DNA from 4 places in the Streptomyces sp. MK7 genome. Region 3 is predicted to be linked to each of the others. Evidence: riboswitches for the same ligand, from Rfam matches in the RefSeq annotation. Region 3 holds a riboswitch; each other region holds the start of a gene.

What was found. A riboswitch is a leader RNA that binds a small molecule or an ion and turns the genes downstream of it on or off. The one in region 3 is predicted to bind cyclic di-AMP.
Positions count from the first base shown of each region.
Region 1: it holds a riboswitch for cyclic di-AMP, as region 3 does, so the genes downstream of both, R2S09_RS02650 (M23 family metallopeptidase) here and R2S09_RS20695 (C40 family peptidase) in region 3, are expected to answer to the same signal.
Region 2: it holds a riboswitch for cyclic di-AMP, as region 3 does, so the genes downstream of both, R2S09_RS22350 (transglycosylase SLT domain-containing protein) here and R2S09_RS20695 (C40 family peptidase) in region 3, are expected to answer to the same signal.
Region 4: it holds a riboswitch for cyclic di-AMP, as region 3 does, so the genes downstream of both, R2S09_RS23005 (M23 family metallopeptidase) here and R2S09_RS20695 (C40 family peptidase) in region 3, are expected to answer to the same signal.

Region 1 covers NZ_JAVACL010000001.1:577,544-581,955, forward strand. The annotation lists gene R2S09_RS02635 (hypothetical protein) at 1-142, opposite strand, end outside; gene R2S09_RS02640 (dihydrofolate reductase family protein) at 414-1,583, shown strand; tRNA gene R2S09_RS02645 (tRNA-Met) at 1,659-1,732, shown strand; cyclic di-AMP (ydaO/yuaA leader) riboswitch at 2,091-2,248, shown strand; gene R2S09_RS02650 (M23 family metallopeptidase) at 2,260-3,315, shown strand; gene R2S09_RS02655 (aldo/keto reductase) at 3,415-4,359, shown strand; gene R2S09_RS02660 (PrsW family intramembrane metalloprotease) at 4,382-4,412, opposite strand, start outside.
Region 2 covers NZ_JAVACL010000020.1:118,748-123,159, reverse strand. The annotation lists gene R2S09_RS22360 (DUF2092 domain-containing protein) at 1-90, opposite strand, end outside; gene R2S09_RS22355 (polyprenyl synthetase family protein) at 372-1,382, opposite strand; cyclic di-AMP (ydaO/yuaA leader) riboswitch at 1,975-2,160, shown strand; gene R2S09_RS22350 (transglycosylase SLT domain-containing protein) at 2,164-2,655, shown strand; gene R2S09_RS22345 (Cof-type HAD-IIB family hydrolase) at 2,676-3,482, opposite strand; gene R2S09_RS22340 (FAD-dependent oxidoreductase) at 3,597-4,412, opposite strand, start outside.
Region 3 covers NZ_JAVACL010000018.1:52,302-56,713, forward strand. The annotation lists gene R2S09_RS20675 (8-amino-7-oxononanoate synthase) at 1-396, shown strand, start outside; gene R2S09_RS20680 (DUF397 domain-containing protein) at 435-665, opposite strand; gene R2S09_RS20685 (helix-turn-helix transcriptional regulator) at 698-1,558, opposite strand; gene R2S09_RS20690 (ATP-binding protein) at 1,798-2,256, shown strand; gene R2S09_RS20695 (C40 family peptidase) at 2,365-2,838, opposite strand; cyclic di-AMP (ydaO/yuaA leader) riboswitch at 2,842-3,056, opposite strand; gene R2S09_RS20700 (hypothetical protein) at 3,395-3,703, opposite strand; gene R2S09_RS20705 (ATP-dependent Clp protease proteolytic subunit) at 3,711-4,346, opposite strand.
Region 4 covers NZ_JAVACL010000021.1:138,140-142,551, forward strand. The annotation lists gene R2S09_RS22990 (GNAT family N-acetyltransferase) at 1-456, opposite strand, end outside; gene R2S09_RS22995 (HPr family phosphocarrier protein) at 645-926, shown strand; gene R2S09_RS23000 (GntR family transcriptional regulator) at 1,216-1,875, opposite strand; gene R2S09_RS23005 (M23 family metallopeptidase) at 2,075-2,833, opposite strand; cyclic di-AMP (ydaO/yuaA leader) riboswitch at 2,846-3,008, opposite strand; gene R2S09_RS23010 (pitrilysin family protein) at 3,233-4,412, opposite strand, start outside.

The sequences.
Region 1 (4,412 bases), on a different contig from region 3:
CCGCGGACTGCCGGCGCAGGCCGGCCGATGAAGCGAAGCCGAACCACTGGTACGGGCCGGTCCCCTCCGGCCCGTCGAACCCGCGCTCGAACAGGTCGAGATCGTCGGCGGTCACCGGGCGCAGCGTGATCTCGTCGGGCATGGGACCGCGCCTGGCGAGGAGCACCGGCACGGCGCCGCCCCGGCCACTTCATGACCCACATCGCCCTGTGGGAGACCGACGACGTCGACCGGCTCGGCCACGTCACCGACACCCGAGTACGCCGGCCCCCGCACCCGCGACCTGTCCTGATCCACAGACGGTGCCGGTGCGGCATGCCGGGGTTTCGGTCGGGGCGGCGGCCGGTCGTGTGAGACTGCCGGTCTCCGGGTCGGTCGTGTGAGACTGCCGGTCTCCGAGAGAGAGTGCGCCGATGCCCCTTCCGTACGTGCTGTTGTCCGCCGCCGTCTCCCTGGACGGCTACCTGGACGACACCGGCCCCGATCGCCTCCTGCTGTCCAGCCCCGCCGACTTCGACCGGGTCGACGAGGTACGGGCGTCGGTCGACGCGATCCTGGTCGGGGCCGGCACCCTGCGTGCCGACAACCCGCGGCTGCTGGTCAACTCGCCCGAGCGGCGTGCCGCCCGAGTCGCCGCCGGGCAGCCGGAGTACCCGCTGAAGGTCACGGTCAGCGCCTCCGGCGAGCTGGCCCCGGACGCGCGCTTCTGGCACACGGGCGGGGAGAAGATCGTCTACTCGACCGACAAGGGCGCCCAGCGGCTGCGCGAGACCGGCATCGCCGCCCACGCCGTCGACATCGTGCCCCTGGGGGACGAGCTCGACTGGCGGCTGCTGCTGGAGCACCTGCACGACGTGCGCGGGGTGCGCCGGCTGATGGTCGAGGGCGGCGGGACGGTGCACACCCAGCTGCTCCAGCGGCGGCTCGCCGACGAGGTGCAGCTCGTCCTGGCCCCGCTGTTCGTCGGGGACCCGCGGGCCCCTCGGCTGTTCGGCCCCGGCGCGTACCCGGGCGGGCGGCTGCGGCTGGTGGAGACGCGGGCCATCGGGGACGTCGTCCTCATGCGCTACGAGCCGACCGCGCCCGGCACCGGGGCCGAGGCCGCCCCCGCGGACCGGCACTGGCTCAGGATCGCCTGCGAGCTGGCGGCGCAGTGCCCGCCGTCGCGGACCGCGTTCAGCGTGGGCGCGGTCGTCGTCGCCGCCGACGGCACCGAGCTCGCCCGGGGCCACTCGCGGGAGGGCGGCGACCCGGTCGTGCACGCGGAGGAGGCGGCGCTGGCCAAGATCGATCCGGCGGACCCGCGGCTGCCGGCAGCCACGGTGTACAGCAGCCTGGAACCGTGCGCCCGACGCGCCTCCCGGCCGCGCCCGTGCGCCCGGCTGATTCTGGACGCGGGAGTACGGCGGGTCGTCACCGCCTGGCGGGAACCGGACACGTTCGTCGAGGCCGCCAACGGGGCCGCGGTGCTCCTGGACGCCGGGGCGGACGTCGTCGTACTGCCCGAGTTCGAGGGCCTGGCCCAGGAGCCGAACCGGCACCTGGGAGGCGAGGCCCTGGCCAGGGCGGAGGAGAGGCGCTGACGGGGGCCCGACGAACGGCCGGACCAAGGGGTGCGCGAGCTGCCTCGTGGATGGCGTACACTGGTGTCATACCGACGCGGGGTGGAGCAGCTCGGTAGCTCGCTGGGCTCATAACCCAGAGGTCGCAGGTTCAAATCCTGTCCCCGCTACTGAAGGCTCAGGGCCGGAATCCGAATGGATTCCGGCCCTGAGCGTTTTCGGTCCTGAGTGCTTCCGGTCCCGGATCTGCTCGGGGAGTCCGCGTCGATCGCGTATGCATCGTGCCCCCGCTGATGACCATCACGCGCAGTGAACGGACGATCCCCCTCCGCATAACATCTGAGACACCATCAAAACCTCTGTGACTCCTGCGATGCAGGCAACTCGCCCGTTTTTCAGTACTCCTGGGCCAAAAGTCCTGGTCAAAAAGGTTTAAGGATCAAGCCGGACGGCTTGGAATCGAGCCCTCCCGTCTATTAACGTTCGATAACGCAGCGCGGTCGTCCCAGCCGTCACAAGAGGCGGCTCCGTGCGCACGCGCCGAATCCCGCGAGGGAACCGGGGAACCACCAACTTGGGGTGAATCGCGCCTCATCCACCGTGACGATACGGCTGGTTGACGCGCGTAGGAGACCTTCCCGCTCCGAACCCGTCAGCTAACCCGGTAGGCGAGACGGAAGGAAAGGAGCACGCCCGAGTGGCGTCCAACCGGCCCGCACCAGAAGCCCCGTTCGTGCCGAACCAGCGCACCGAGACCTTCGGATACGGCGGTCGGCGCCCCGACGAGGGCCCCTGGGAGGAGTGGAACCCCACCGAGGACTCCCTCCGCCCGGTGCGCGGCCGGCACCGCGTCGCCAAGCAGCGCGGCGGCGGGCTCGCCCGCAGCTCCACCGTGCTCGGCGTGGGCGTCATAGCCGCCGTCGGCGCGGGCGGCATGGCCAGCGCCAACACCGGCAAGCCCCCGGTCTCCATCTCCCTGCCCGACCTGCCCTCCGTGGAGTCCCTGCCCGCCGTGGGCTCCCTGTTCCACGACTCCGCCCACGACGACGCCCCCCAGGGTTCCGCGACCGTGCTCAGCGACGTCGGCGTGAGCTCCGCCGAGACCGGGCAGGGCAGCTCCGACGCGGGCGAGGCCCTGCGCAACCGCATCATGGCCCAGGCCGAGCAGCAGGAGGCCCAGGTCGAGACCAAGGCCCAGGAGGCCGCCGAGGCCGCCGCCGCCAAGAAGGCCCAGGAGGCCGCCGCCAAGGCGCAGAAGGAGGCCGAGGCCAAGGCCGCCGCCGAGAAGCAGAAGGCGGAGGAGGAGGCCAGGAGGAAGGCCGAGGCGGAGCGGCTGGCGGAGCTGGCCAAGCAGTACACGCTGCCGACCTCCTCCTACACCATCACCTCCACCTTCGGTCAGGCCGGCTCCATGTGGTCCTCCGGCTACCACACCGGCCTCGACTTCGCCGCGCCCACCGGCACCCTGATCAAGGCGATCCACAGCGGCACCATCACCGAGGCCGGCTGGGCCGGGTCCTACGGCTACCGCACGATCCTCACCCTCGACGACGGCACCGAGCTGTGGTTCTGCCACCAGTCGTCGATCAGCGTCTCGGTCGGGCAGAAGGTGAACACGGGCGACGTCATCGGCCGCGTGGGCGCCACCGGCAACGTCACCGGCCCCCACCTGCACCTGGAGGTCCACCCTGACGGCCAGGCCACCGCCATCGACCCGATGGCGTGGCTGCGGGGGAAGGGCCTCAACCCCTGAGGCCCCGGCCCCGGCCCCGAAGTCCGTTTACGTGATCTTTGCGGTCCGGTCCGGCGAGGCACGGAATGCGCTCCTCCAACCTGGCCGTTGATGTCCTGCATGACTTCTCTACGCAAGCTCGGTTCGTCCGATCTCGAGGTCTTCCCGCTCGCCCTCGGCGGGAACGTCTTCGGCTGGACCGCCGACCGGACGCAGTCCTTCGCCGTCCTGGACGCCTACACGGCCGCCGGCGGCAACTTCATCGACACCGCCGACTCCTACTCGGCGTGGGTGGAGGGCAACAAGGGCGGCGAGTCCGAGACGATCATCGGTCAGTGGATCAAGGAGCGCGGCAACCGCTCCGACGTCGTCATCGCGACCAAGGTCAGCCAGCACCCGGACTTCCAGGGCCTGTCCGCCGCGAACATCAAGGCCGCGGCCGACGCCTCCCTCAAGCGCCTGGGCACCGATTACATCGACCTGTACTACACCCACTTCGACAAGCCCGAGGTGCCGGTCGAGGAGATCATCGGCGCGCTCGACGAGCTGGTGAGGGCGGGCAAGGTGCGGCACATCGCGGCCTCCAACATCTCCGCCGAGCGGCTCCAGGCCTCCCTGGACTTCTCCGACCGCGAGGGCCTCGCCCGGTACGCGGTGCTCCAGCCGCACTACAACCTCGTCTCGCGCGACACCTACGAGGGCGCGCTGCGGGACGTCGCCGAGCGGTACGGCCTGGCCGCCGTGCCGTACTTCGCGCTGGCCTCCGGCTTCCTGACCGGCAAGTACCGGCCCGGTGCGACGGTGGACAGCGCGCGGGCGCAGGGCGCGGCCAAGCACCTCGAGACCGAGCGCGGCCGGAAGGTGCTCGCCGCCCTCGACGAGGTCGCCCGTGCCCATGACGCCGAGGTCGCCACGGTGGCCCTGGCCTGGCTCGCGGCCGAGCCGACGGTGGCCGCCCCGATCGCCTCGGCCCGGACGGTGGAACAGCTCCCGGCGCTGCTGGCGGTGGCGGAGCTGCGCCTGACGGACGCCGAGATCGCACAGCTGACCAGGGCGTCGGCCTGAGCCTCCGGCCCGCGCCGCCGCCCTACGGCTGAGTTCTGTAGGGGTTGTACGGG
Region 2 (4,412 bases), on a different contig from region 3:
CGGGACGACGTAGCGCGCGGCCTTGCGCCGCGCCGAGTGCGGGTCGTCGACCGCCGCGTTCCTGGTGTCGTCGGATTCGTACGGTGCCATGTGTGCCTTACCTCCGTCGTCGGCGGCGGCTGCCCGTCTGTACTGCTCCCACCCCGAGCCGCCATTCTCACCCGAATCGGTGAGGAGTGGTGTGGTCCGTGGTTTCCATCTGACCAAATCGGCCGCGCGGAAGCGTCAGACCGCGGAGCCAACTCCGCGTACGCCTGCGGTATGACACGAAGCGGCGGCGTCTCCACCATCCCGTAGGGGTGGGGTGGAGACGCCGCCCGCGATCTGTGAGGAGAACCGGCCCCGGCCGGCCGCTTCGGGGAGGACCGGCCTCAGCCGGCGCGGTGCACCACCGCGTCGCACAGCTGAAGCAGCGCGGCCTTCGCGTCGCACTCGGGCAGCGGCGCCAGCGCGGCGCGCGCCTCCTCCGCGTACCGCACGGTGTCCCGGCGGGCCTGTTCCAGGGCGGGGTGCTCCCGCAGCGCCGCGAGCGCCTCCGCATGCCGCGCGTCGTCGCTCAGGTCGGAGTCCAGCAGCTCGCACAGCGCGATGTCCTCGGACAGTCCCAGCCGCTGCGCGCGCTCGCGCAGCCGCAGCACCGGCAGGGTCGCGATGCCCTCCCGCAGGTCCGTCCCCGGGGTCTTGCCGGACTCGTGCGAGTCGGAGGCGATGTCCAGCACGTCGTCGGCCAGCTGGAAGGCGACGCCCAGCCGCTCCCCGTACTGCGTCAGCACGTCCACGACGGTCTCGTCGGCCCCGGACATCATCGCGCCGAACCGGCACGACACGGCCACCAGCGACCCCGTCTTGCCGCCCAGCACGTCCAGGTAGTGGTCGACCGGATCCCGTCCGTCCTGGGGCCCCGCCGTCTCCAGGATCTGCCCGGTGACGAGCCGCTCGAACGCCAGTGCCTGCACGCGGACCGCCTCGGGCCCGAGGTCGGCGAGGATCTGGGAGGCCCGGGCGAACAGGAAGTCGCCGGTGAGGACCGCGACGGAGTTGCCCCAGCGGGTGTTCGCGCTGGCCACTCCGCGCCGCACCGCGGCCTCGTCCATCACGTCGTCGTGGTACAGCGTCGCCAGGTGGGTCAGCTCCACCACCACGGCCGCGGGCACGACCCCCGGCGCGTACGGGTCGCCGAACTGCGCCGCCAGCATCACGAGCAGCGGCCGGAACCGCTTCCCGCCCGCCTTGACCAGGTGCTGCGCGGCCTCGGTGATGAAGGGGACCTCGCTCTTGGTGGCTTCGAGCAGCCCTTCCTCGACAGCCGCCAATCCGGCCTGGACATCGGCTTCGAGAGCCTGGTCCCGCACGCTCAGCCCGAACGGCCCGACGACGGTCACGAGGGGTCTCCTGTCTGCTGGTGTCTGCTGGCGCTTACACGGTTTGTCGATAGGTCGCTGCCATCACTCAAGTCAGCGTATCCGGTCACGTTTCGATCACCGATGGCGCCCACCTATACAGGCCAGGCGGTATCGGATCACGCCCGATATGTTTTCGTTCACCACATATGAACAGATATTTATCGACTTACCTCTCCCTACCCGCGGCCGCCCCCACTCGCACACATGCGCACAGGTGCACACGTACACACAGGCCACGACGTCACCCGAAGTGACGACCGTCACGCCCGCACACTCCATGGCCCGATTTAACCCTATTGCCATCTATATTCCGCTTAGCCGTAATTGCTCCTCGTCCCATGAAACCGTGAGTTGGGTCACGCCGGGCCTTCGACCCTCCGTGCGCCCCGTCTCCTTGCCTTCCCTTCCCCCGCATGCCAGTTGACCCTTGGCAACAGCAAAGGATCAAGCACCCCAAACGCCTCAGATCAAGGTCAAACAGGACGATCTGTAATCCGAGCACTTGTTCCGGGCGTGTGCTCTCGCATACGTTCCCGGTCCATCGAGCGGACGCCGAATCCTGCCGCCGCCCGATGCCCATCGACCGAACCACTCATGGCAGGAGCGGGGGACCCAGGTAAGTCGCCGGGCCGGAGCGTCGTACGTCGTCGTACGCCGTGCCGGAACGGCTTGGGGTGAAGCCATGTCCTCCGGGACACGGCCGGGCACCTCCCCGCCCGAACCCGACAGCTCACCTCGCAGGCGTAGGAGAGGAATTCCCATGCCCGCACAGGTCCAGCGCCGTACCCGCGCCGCTCGTCTCGTCCGCACCCTCGCCGTCAGCGGCACCGGTGCCGCCGTCCTCGCCCTGCCGCTCATCGGCGCCACCAGCGCCTCCGCCGCCACCCCGGCCAAGAGCACCACCACCAGGGCCGCGAGCACGGTCGCCTATCCGAACAACCTCGACGGCTGGATCCGCGAGTCCCTCGCGATCATGGCCGACAAGGGCATCCCGGGCAGCTACAACGGCATCTACCGCAACGTGATGCGCGAGTCGTCCGGCAACCCGCGGGCCATCAACCTCTGGGACTCCAACGCCGCCAAGGGCATCCCGTCCAAGGGCCTGCTGCAGGTCATCCAGCCGACCTTCAACGCGTACCACGTGGACGGCACCTCGTTCGACATCTACGACCCGGTCGCGAACATCACGGCCGCCTGCAACTACGCGGCCGACCGGTACGGCTCGATCGACAACGTCTTCAGCGCGTACTGATCGGTCGTCCCACCTGTTCTCTAGGGGAACAACCGCTCGAGGACGACGGCGACGCCGTCGTCCTCGTTCGACAAGGTGACCTCGTCGGCCACGGCCTTCAGCTCGTGATGGGCGTCGGCCATGGCCACACCCCGGGCGGCCCACTGGAACATGGGGATGTCGTTCGGCATGTCACCGAAGGCCAGGGCGCTGTGCCGGCCGAGCCTCAGGCGCTCGGCGGCCAGCGCCAGCCCGGTCGCCTTGGTGATGCCGCACGGCTGCAGCTCGACCGTGCCCGGCCCCGACATGGTGACCGTGGCGAGCGAACCGACCGCGCCACGGGCCACCTCGGCCAACTCGTCGTCGGACAGCACGGGATGGCGCAGCAGCACCTTGCTGATCGGCGCCTGCCACAGCTCCTCGCGCCGCTCGACCCGCGACGCCGGCAGGGTCGGGTGCGGCATGCGGTACCCCGGCTCGATGAGCGTGAGCCCGTCCGCTCCGTCCTGGTCGACCGCGGCGTACACCTCCCCCACCTCGGCCTCGATCTTGCCGAGCGCGGTCTCGGCCGTCTCCGTGTCCAGCGTGACCGACCACAGCAGACGGTCCGCCGCCGCGTCGTAGAGCTGCGCTCCCTGGCCGCACACCGCGAGGCCCGTGGAGCCCAGGGCCTTCAGCAGCGTCCGGACCCTCGGCGCCGGCCGGCCGGTCACGACGAGGTGCCGGGCACCGGCCGCCGCCGCCCGCGCGAGCGCGGCCAGGGACCGCTCGGACACGGTGTCGTCGCCGCGCAGGAGCGTTCCGTCCAGGTCGGTGGCGATGAGGGCATAGGCAAGGGGAGCGGGCATGATCAGAGAATACGGATCCGCCGCACCCCCGGCCCCACCGGAACCGGACGACCCCCGCGGCCCCCTCCTTACCGGCCACCTCCCTCCAACTCGCCTCCGGCGTCCGCGAGATGCTCAGCCGTGTGCCGCCGCCAGGTGGCGTGCCAGCCGTGGTGAGGCGAACTCCGTGCCGCACACGAAGCGCATCACCGGGCCGTACGACGCCGCCGCCGGCAGCCCCGTGAAGTACAGGCCCGGGACCGAGGAGACGTAGCCCGCCCCGAGCTTCGGGGCACCCCGGCTCACCGCGAGCTCCGTGCGCAGCTCGTGGCCGAGGAAGCCCAGCGCGGCCAGGTCGACGCGGTAGCCGGTCGCCGCCACGATGTGGTCGGCGGTCAGTTCCCGGGTGCTGCTGCCCAGGGTGCGCACGGTCAGTGCCGCGCGGCCGTCGAGCGCCTCGGCGCGAACGATCCGGGCCACCTCGACGACCGGCACCGTTCCCTCGAAGCGGTCGCGCAGCCACCAGGCGCCGAGCGGGCCGAGGACCCGTCGGGCCAGGTAGTGGCGTACCTGGGCGGGCAGGCGGCGGTAGGGGTGGGGGTAGTGGCTGAGCGCCCACAGCGACCAGGCGCGGCCGAAGGGGGACTCGGGGCGCAGCCTGGGCTGGTCCCAGGGCGGGGCGCCGAAGGCGACCTTGCCGCGGCCGCGCGCCACCACCCGCACCCGCGCGCCGGCCTCCGCCGCGAGCACGGCGGTCTCCAGCGCGGACTGGCCGGCACCTACGACGATCAGCTCCTTGCCGGCGAACCGGGTCAGGTCGTGGTGCTGGGAACTGTGGGAGACCCCGCCGGCGGGTGCGGGGCCGTCCGGTGCCGCGCCGGCCAGCTCGGGCGGCAGATGGGCGAGGCCCGACAGGCCGGTCGCGACCACGACCGCGCGCGCGGCGAACTG
Region 3 (4,412 bases):
GAACACCTGATCAACGCGGCCCGGACGTTCATCTTCGACACGGGCCTGGCCCCCGCCGCGGCCGGGGCGGCCCTCGCCGCCCTGAGACTGCTGCGCCGCGAGCCGGAGCGGGCGGTGCGGGCGCGCACGGTGGCGACCGAACTGCACGCACGCCTGACCGCCGCGGGGCTCGAGGCGGTGCGCCCGGACGCCGCGGTGGTCTCCGTGCGGGCGCCCTCCCCGGAGAGCGCCGTGCGCTGGGCGGCCGACTGCCGTGCGGCGGGCCTGGCCGTGGGCTGCTTCCGTCCTCCTTCCGTGCCCGACGGCATCTCACGGCTCCGGCTGACCGCCCGTGCCGACCTCTTTGGGGCTCAGATCGAACGCGCTGTACGGGTGATCGGCGAAACGCGGCCATGAGTCGGCGTGACACGGCCGTGCGCCACCGGATACGGACCTCAGATGCGGTGCACCGCGGCCGTGAAGTCCGCCCAGCTCTCGGGGGAGAAGAGCAGTGCGGGTCCGGTCGGGTCCTTGGAGTCGCGCACGGCGAGCAGTCCGGCGCACGGCCCTGAGGCCGGCCGGGCCGTCTCGACGCAGTTGTTGGCTCCCGTGCTGTAGCTGCTGCGCAGCCACCGCACACCGTGCAGATCGGTAGGGGAAGGTACGTGCCGCAGCAAAGCGGACATGGTGCCTCCTTACGCGGTTGCGTGCCGTGCCGTCACTTGTCGTGGTGTATCGCGGCGATGAACTCCAACGAGTCCTCGATCGAAAGCGCGTGGTACCGAAGGGAGTTGAAGGCCTCGGTGTAGGCCTCTAGGTCTTCTTTCCGTTCGAGATGGAGGCTACTCGTCAAGTGGTCGAGAACAACGACGTCCAGATCAGAAGTGTTCGAAAATGAAAAGATTACGAAAGGACCGGTGATGCCGATATGCGCTCCGGCGGCGAACGGCATTACCTGGAGCCGGACTTGGGGAAGCCGGGCCGCCCTGGTCAGGCGTTCCAGCTGCCGCGCCATCACCTCCGGCCCGCCCACCTCCCGGCGCAGCACCGCCTCGTCGAGCACGGCGTGCAGCTCCAGCGGCGGATCGGCCCGCAGCACGTCCTGCCGGGCCAGCCGCACCTCCACCAGGGCGTCCAGCCGGTCGTCGTCGAGTCCGTCCACGGCGGCCCGGGTCACCGCGCGGGCGTACTCCGGGGTCTGCAACAGCCCCGGGACCACCGAGGTCTCCAGGGTGCGCATCGCGGTGGCCTGGGACTCCAGGCTGATGAAGTCCCGGTACGTCGGCGGCAGTACGCCTCGATAGGCGTGCCACCAGTGCTGCCGTTCGTCGCCGTCGTCGGAGCCCGCCAGCACCATGAGCAAGTCGCGCAGCTGGGAGTCGCGGACCGCGTAGGCGTCCAGCAGTAACCGCACATCGGCCGGTTTGACCCCGCTCGCGCCGGTCTCGATCCGGCTCACCTTCGACTGGTGCCAGCCCACCAGTCGGGCCGCCTCACCACTGGTGAGGCCCGCACCGGCGCGCAGCGCGCGCAGTTCGGCGCCCAGCTTGCGGCGGCGCACCGCGGGACCGTGCTGCATCGACTGCTCCTCACTCCTTCTGGGCTCCTCGGTGACAGCCTCCGGAAACCCGGGCCGAATCCGCTCTGCCGTCGCACAGTTCACCGCTTCGAGCGACAGATATATGCATATCTTGGTGGATCGCCACCCGTGACCGGCCCGGTGGTGGCAGTCTGACGGCGAAGCACCAGTCCGGGACCGTACTCGAACCATCCGCTCCGTGTCGGACCGCGGTCCCGCGGGAAAGGGACGACGTCGCCATGGCAGACCATCTGGAAGCATCCGTCACTCTGCCGAGCGATCCCGCCTCGGTCTCCGCCGCCCGGACCTATGCGGTGGGCACCCTGGCGGAGTGGGGCCTGCCGTCGGACACGGATGCCGCCGAGACCGTACGGCTCATCGTCTCCGAACTCGCCACCAACGCCGTCCAGCACACCCTCGGGCAGTCACCCACCTTCACGGTGGACCTGGTCCTGGAACGTGACGAACAGCTGCGCATCGGGGTGACCGACAGCCACCCGCGCTTCCCCAGACGACTGCCGGCCGCCGTCCAGCAGGACAACGGCCGGGGGATGGTGATCATCCGCTGGCTCACCGCGGAGTGCGGCGGCAGCCTCACCGTGCGGCCCACTCGCGAGGGCGGCAAGACGGTCTGGATCGAGCTCCCGTGGACCTTCGAGGACCGCCCCGTGACGACGGCGGGCCGACGGGAATCCTAGGCATGGGCCGGACCGGGCCGGCGGGAGCCGGCCGGCGTGGCTGACGGGGTGCGCAGCAGCCCGGGGCGGTGGCGGCGGCCCAACGGCCGCGCCACCGCCCCGGGCTCGTCAGCTGACCCGGCCGTACCAGACGCTCCGGGTCCAGATCTTCTGCAGCCGCACCACGTCCCCGGTCTTCGGGGCGTGCCAGATCTTGCCCCCGCCGGCGTAGATGCCGACGTGGTAGACGTAGGAGCCCGAGTGGAAGAACACCAGGTCCCCGGCCCTGCGGCTGTGTGAGGAGATGTGGCGGGTCTTGTTGTACTGCTGGGCGGCCGTGCGCGGCAGCCTCTTGCCCGCCTTCTTGAACGAGTACAGCGTGAGCCCGGAGCAGTCGAACCTGCGCGGACCGGTCGCTCCCCACTGGTAGGGGGAGCCCTTCTTGGACGCCGCGATCTTGAGCGCCTTCGTCGCCAGGGCCGCGGCCGAGGCGTCCGGCGCGAAGCCCGGTACCACGATCGAGCCACCCACGGCGGCGATGGTCAGGGCCGAGGCCGTGCCGGCCCGGGCCATGAACGACGGGACACGATTGAGCGCAGTCATGCGCAACCCTTCGTCAGCCGCCTGTGAAGGATGACCTGTCGGATTCGGGCTGGCGAAGTAGCCCGGCCGCGTCGGACGCGGCTTCACCCCAAGGGCTGCTCGGCCCGGCCATGGCGTGACCGAACCGGCGACCCGTCGTGCTCGGGTCCTCCACTCCTGCCGATCCACTGCCGTCGACCGGTCGTCCGGGCGGCGGCAGGACTCGGCGTCCGCCCGGACCGCCCCGCCGCTGCGGCGGGGGCTTGTCGTCAGACAGGGATCTTGGCTCACGGATGTCCGAAAATCCCAATGAAACCGGGGATTTGTGTTGTTACTCACCACTCATCCGTTCGGGTGGACACCCATACCTTCGAACGTCTGTCGCTTTCCGGGGCGAGGCCCGGACCAGCGCCGTAACACCTCATTGCGCCAAGTGGGGCAGGCACGTTGCGCAACCGCTGCGGCCCCGAAAGAGGATGGCCGTTTCCACCGAAAGGCGGCACGTCATGTGGTCCGTTCCGGTCCATCTGCGCGCGCCGTGTCTCCGCAGCCCGGCCGTCGTGCGGCTGTGAGGGCGTCAACTCGCGCCAGCGGACGGCACGGTGACGCGGGCCGTGCGTTGGTCGCCGTCCAGGATCCGCAGCGCCCGCGCAAGCGTCGCCGCGTGCAGCTCCGTCTCGCCCCGCTGGTGCATCAGCGTCAGTGCGTCGCGCAGCTCGGCCGCCCTGCCGACCAGGGCCTGGGCGGCCCGCAGGCCCCGGTAGGTGTCGCCGGACCGGCCGGGGTTGATCCGGCCGAGCAGGTCCACCACGTCGAGGTAACGGTCGATCAGTTCCGCCTCGGCGCGGGTCAGCGCGGGCAGCGGCGGCAGCTCGGGTGGCAGCATCGTCGGCTCACCCCGCGTCCGGTGCGGTCCGTGCGGCGTCGCGGCCCGGGACGATCCGGTCCACCAGCCCGTACTCCAGCGCGCCCCGCGCGTCCAGGACCCGCTCGCGGTCCAGGTCCGCGGCCACCTGCTCCGGGCCGCGCCCGGTGTGCCGTACGAGCATGTCCTCCAGGCGGGCCCGCACGCGCAGCAGCTCCTCCGCCCGGACGGTCAGGTCCGACACCTGCCCCTCCACCGGCTCGGGCAGCGACGGCTGCCGCAGCACCATCCGTGCCCCGGGCAGCGCGGACCGCTTGCCCGGCGCGCCCGCGGCCAGCAGCACGGCGGCGGCGGCGACGGCCTGGCCCAGGCAGACCGTCGCCACGTCGCAGGAGACGAACGCCATCGTGTCGTGGATCGCCGCCATGGCCTCGAAGGAGCCGCCGGGCGAGTTGACGTACAGCGAGATGTCCCGGTCGGGGTTCTGGTGCTCGAGATGGACGAGCTGTGCGATGACGTCGTTCGCCGAGGTGTCGTCGATCGGTGTGCCGAGCAGGACGATCCGTTCCTCCAGGAGTTTGGCGTACGGATCCATGGTGCGTCGTCCGCCGCTCGTGAGCTCGGTGAACTCCGGCAGGACGTGGTGGTCGGACGGTCGGTTCATGGCGCATCCCTCCAGAAAGAGATCTGTAAAAAATGTACAGGACGTACGCGCGTCGAGGGGGATGTC
Region 4 (4,412 bases), on a different contig from region 3:
CAGCACCTCGGCGGTGAAGCGGCGGATGCCGCGCTCGCGGGCGACGGCCGCGATGTGTTCCAGGAGGGCCGAGGCGACTCCTCGCCCCTGGTGGGCGTCCTGCACCAGGAAGGCGACCTCCGCTTCGTCGGCCGGTGCGGAGGCGGGCACGCCACCGGCGCCGACGCGGTCATAGCGTACGGTGGCGATGAACTCGCCGCCGATCGTGGCCGCGAGTCCCACCCTGTCCACAAAGTCGTGGTGCGTGAAGCGGTGGACGTCCTTCGCGGACAGACGCGGATAGGGCGCGAAGAAGCGGTAGTACTTGGACTCGTCCGAGACCTGCTCGTAGAAGCTGACCAAGCGGTCGGCGTCCTGGGCGGTGATGGGGCGGATCCGTGCGGTGCCGCCGTCGCGCAGCACCACGTCGGCCTCCCAGTGGGCGGGATACTCATGCCGGTCCGACGAGGTCTGCATGGGGCCCAGAGTACGGCTAGCGTCCGACAACGGCGCGAGGCAGTCTGTGGAGGAACCGCGCAAGGACACCCATCGGATCGAGGCCGCGGTCCGACGCATTCCGGAACGGGACACCGTGCCGCTCCGGGCGTGCTCCACGTGTGGGAAACTGGTCTAGACAACCCTGATACACCGAAGGGCAGCATCACATGGCTGAGCGCCGCGTCAACGTCGGCTGGGCCGAGGGCCTCCACGCCCGCCCCGCTTCCATCTTCGTCCGGGCCGCCACGGCCGCAGGTGTCCCCGTGACGATCGCCAAGGCCGACGGCAGCCCCGTCAACGCCGCCTCCATGCTGGCCGTCCTCGGCCTCGGCGCCCAGGGCGGCGAGGAGGTCGTCCTGGCCTCCGACGCCGAGGGCGCGGACGCCGCCCTGGACCGGCTGGCCAAGCTGGTCTCCGAGGGGCTCGAGGAGCTTCCCGAGACGGTCTGACGGTCCGATCGAGCGCTGACGTCGCGTCTCGAGCACCGAAGCCGCGTCGCCCGGGCCGGGCGGCGCGGCTTCGCTTTTTCCGGCTCGTCCCTGAGCGGACCGGCCGCGGATCGGCCTCATCAGATCGGCCGGGTAGACCGGCTCGGAGGGTCGACGCAGTGGATCGGCTCAGACGAATCGACCGCACAACGCTCCGAACGAAATTCCGACGCACTTGAAAGCCGTCCATGAAAACGGGCAGGGCAAATACCCCCACTCCGAATTCCCCTCTTTGTATACGGCCCTCACGTTAATTCCGCGCTCCCGATGTGTTTACGGGACGTTGCGAAGTCCTCACGCGGTGGGCGGCGGTCGCGCGCTCGGCGTGCAGGGCGGTCAGCGCCCGCGCGCGCTCGCCGTCGCCGCGCGCCACCGCGTCGGCGATGGCACCGTGCTCGGCCCAGGACTCCACGGGGTCGGCCGGGACGGGCACCGAGTACATCCAGGCGATCTTGTGCCGCAGCTGGGTCAGCATGGCGGTGAGCGCCGGGCTGTCGCAGGCCTGGGTGAGCGTCTCGTGGAACCAGCTCCCCAGGGACCGCAGCTCCTCGCCGCCGCCGCTCGCGGCCCGCTCCTGCCCCAGCCTGACCAGGCCGCGCAACACCTTCAGATGGGCCTCCGTGCGGCGCTGGGCGGCCCGGGAGGCGGCCAGCGGTTCCAGCAGCAGCCGCATCTCCAGCAGGTCGGCGGCCTCCTGCTCGGTGGGCTCCGCCACGCACGCCCCGGCGTGCCGCCGGGTCACCACGAAGCCCTCGGCCTCCAGGGTGCGCAGGGCCTCTCGCACGGGGACCCGCGAGACGCCGTAGCGGCGGGCGAGGACCTCCTCGGTGAGCCGGCTGCCGCGCTCATGGACTCCGGCGACGATGTCGTCCCGGATCGCCGTGCACACCGAGTGCGCCGGAATACGCATGACCGACCTCCGCCTGAATCCCGCCGGAATCCCCGTTGTGCGCCACACCGGACGCCCGTTCCGTGACTCTATTCCAGTGAGCGGGAATTTCCGACGGCGGGCCGGAATCCATGGATATTTTTTGGACAGCGCCGCGCCCGGAACGCCGAAAGCCCCGGCTTCACCGGCCGGGGCTTTCGGGCAGGGCTGCGCGAGTCGCTCAGACGTTCACACCGTGCTTGCGGAGGTAGGCGACCGGGTCGATGTCGGAGCCGTAGTCCGGGGTGGTGCGGGCCTCGAAGTGGAGGTGCGGTCCGGTGACGTTGCCGGTCGCGCCGGACAGGCCTATCTGCTGGCCCGGGACGACCTTCTGGCCCACCGAGACGCCGATGGACGACAGGTGGCCGTACTGGGTGTACATGCCGTCGGCCATCCTGATCACGATCTGGTTGCCGTACGCCCCGCCCCAGCCGGTCTCGACGACGGTGCCGACGCCGACGGCGTGCACGGAGGTGCCGCTCGCGGCGTGGAAGTCGATGCCGGTGTGGGAGCCGGAGGACCACAGGGAGCCGCCGGCCTTGTAGCCGGTGGAGACGTACGAGCCGGAGATCGGCGGCACGAAGGCGTTGAGGCGCTTGCGCTCGGCCTCGCGGGCGGCGCGCTCCTTGGCCTCGCGCTCCTTCTTCGCCAGCTCGGCGGCCTTCTGGCGCGCGGCCTCCTCGGCCTTCTTCTGCTCGGCGGCCTGCCGCTGGGCGGCGGCCTGGGCGTCGATCTTTTCGGCGATGCTGTCGCCGATGGTGATGACCGGGGTCAGGCCGGTCTCCTCGGGGGCGGGGACCTCGGCGGCCAGGGCCGGTGCGGCGGCGAGAGTACCGAGGACTCCGGTGGTGGTGAGCGCCGCGGCACCCACCGCGCGGGCGGTGGTGCGGTGCATCCGGCTGGGGCGGCGATGCTTCCCGGTGGCGCGCGTGAACGCCATGTAGAGGCTGGTCCTTTCCTTCCCTCTCGCCTACCGGGTTAGCTGACGGGTTCGGAGCAGGAAGGTCTCCTACGGACCCCTCACTGCGCGCGCGGGTGTCCGATTCACCCCAGGGACTGGGTGGGTCCCCGGCTCCCCTGGCTCGCGCCGTACGGGGACTCGGCGATGGCTGTCCGGTGCCGCGGGTGCGGCGCACTGCCCGACGAACAGCCGGACCGACGCTAGAGGGGCGCGCTGTCAGTTCCCAAACCGATCCGGACTTTTGTAGCGCATGCCACAGGGCAGACAGGCAACCTCTCCCCCAATTCGGACATCGTGAGGCCCTGACGACGCTTCGGTCACCAGGGCCCCACGCGCGCGTGCCTCACGTCCGCTGCCGGACGGTGTCCCCGAGGGCCGCTACTCGGCCGCGACGACGCTCACCCGGCCGATGCCCAGGGCCTCCACGGGCTGCCCGATCTGCGCCGCGTCACCGACGAGGATCGTCACCAGCCGGTCCACCGGAAAGGCGCTGACGACCGCCGCGGTGGCCTCCACCGTGCCGGTGGCGGCGAGTTGCTGATAGAGCGTCCCCTGGTAGTCGTCGGGCAGGTGCTGCTCGACCTGGTCGGCCAGCGTGCTCGCCACGGCGGCGGCCGTCTCGTACTTGAGCGGCGCCACACCGACGAGGTTCTGCACGGCGACGTCCCGCTCGGCGTCGGTGAGGCCCTCGGCGGCGAGCTTGCGCAGCACCGTGAACAGGTCGTCCAGCGCCGGGCCGGTGTTCGGCGTGTCCACCGAGCCGCTGATCGCGAGCATCGCGGCGCCCGAGCCGTCGGGGGCCGAGCGCAGCACCTGGCCGAACGCCCGCACACCGTAGGTGTAGCCCTTCTCCTCGCGCAGGACGCGGTCCAGACGGGAGGTGAGGGTGCCGCCGAGGCAGTAGGTGCCGAGCACCTGGGCGGGCCACACACGGTCGTGCCGGTCGGCGCCGATGCGGCCGATGAGCAGCTGGGTCTGGACGGCGCCGGGGCGGTCCACGATGACCACGCGGCCGGTGTCGTCGGCGCGCACCGCCGGCACGGGCCGCGGCTTGGCCGGCGAGCCGGTCCAGGCGCCCAGGGTCTGGCCGAACAGCTCGTCGAGGTCGATGCCGGTGAGGTCGCCGACGACCACGGCGGTGGCTGTGGAGGGACGGACGTGCCGGTCGTAGAAGGCGCGTACGGCCGCCGCGTCGATGCCGCGGACGGTGTCCTCGGTGCCCTGGCGCGGGCGCGACATGCGCGCGGTGGCCGGGAACAGCTCCTTGGAGAGCTCCATGGCGGCGCGACGGGAGGGGTTGGCCAGCTCGTGCGGGATCTCGTCGAGCCGGTTGCGCACCAGCCGCTCGACCTCGGAGTCGGCGAACGCCGGCGCCCTGAGGGCGTCGGCCAGCAGGCCGAGTCCCTTGGCCAGGCGGGAAGCCGGGACCTCCAGGCTGAGCCGTACGCCGGGGTGGTCGGCGTGCGTGTCGAGGGTGGCGCCGGCGCGCTCCAGCTCGGCGGCGAACTCCTCGGCGGAGTGCTTGTCGGTGCCCTCGGAGAAGGCCCGCGCCATGATC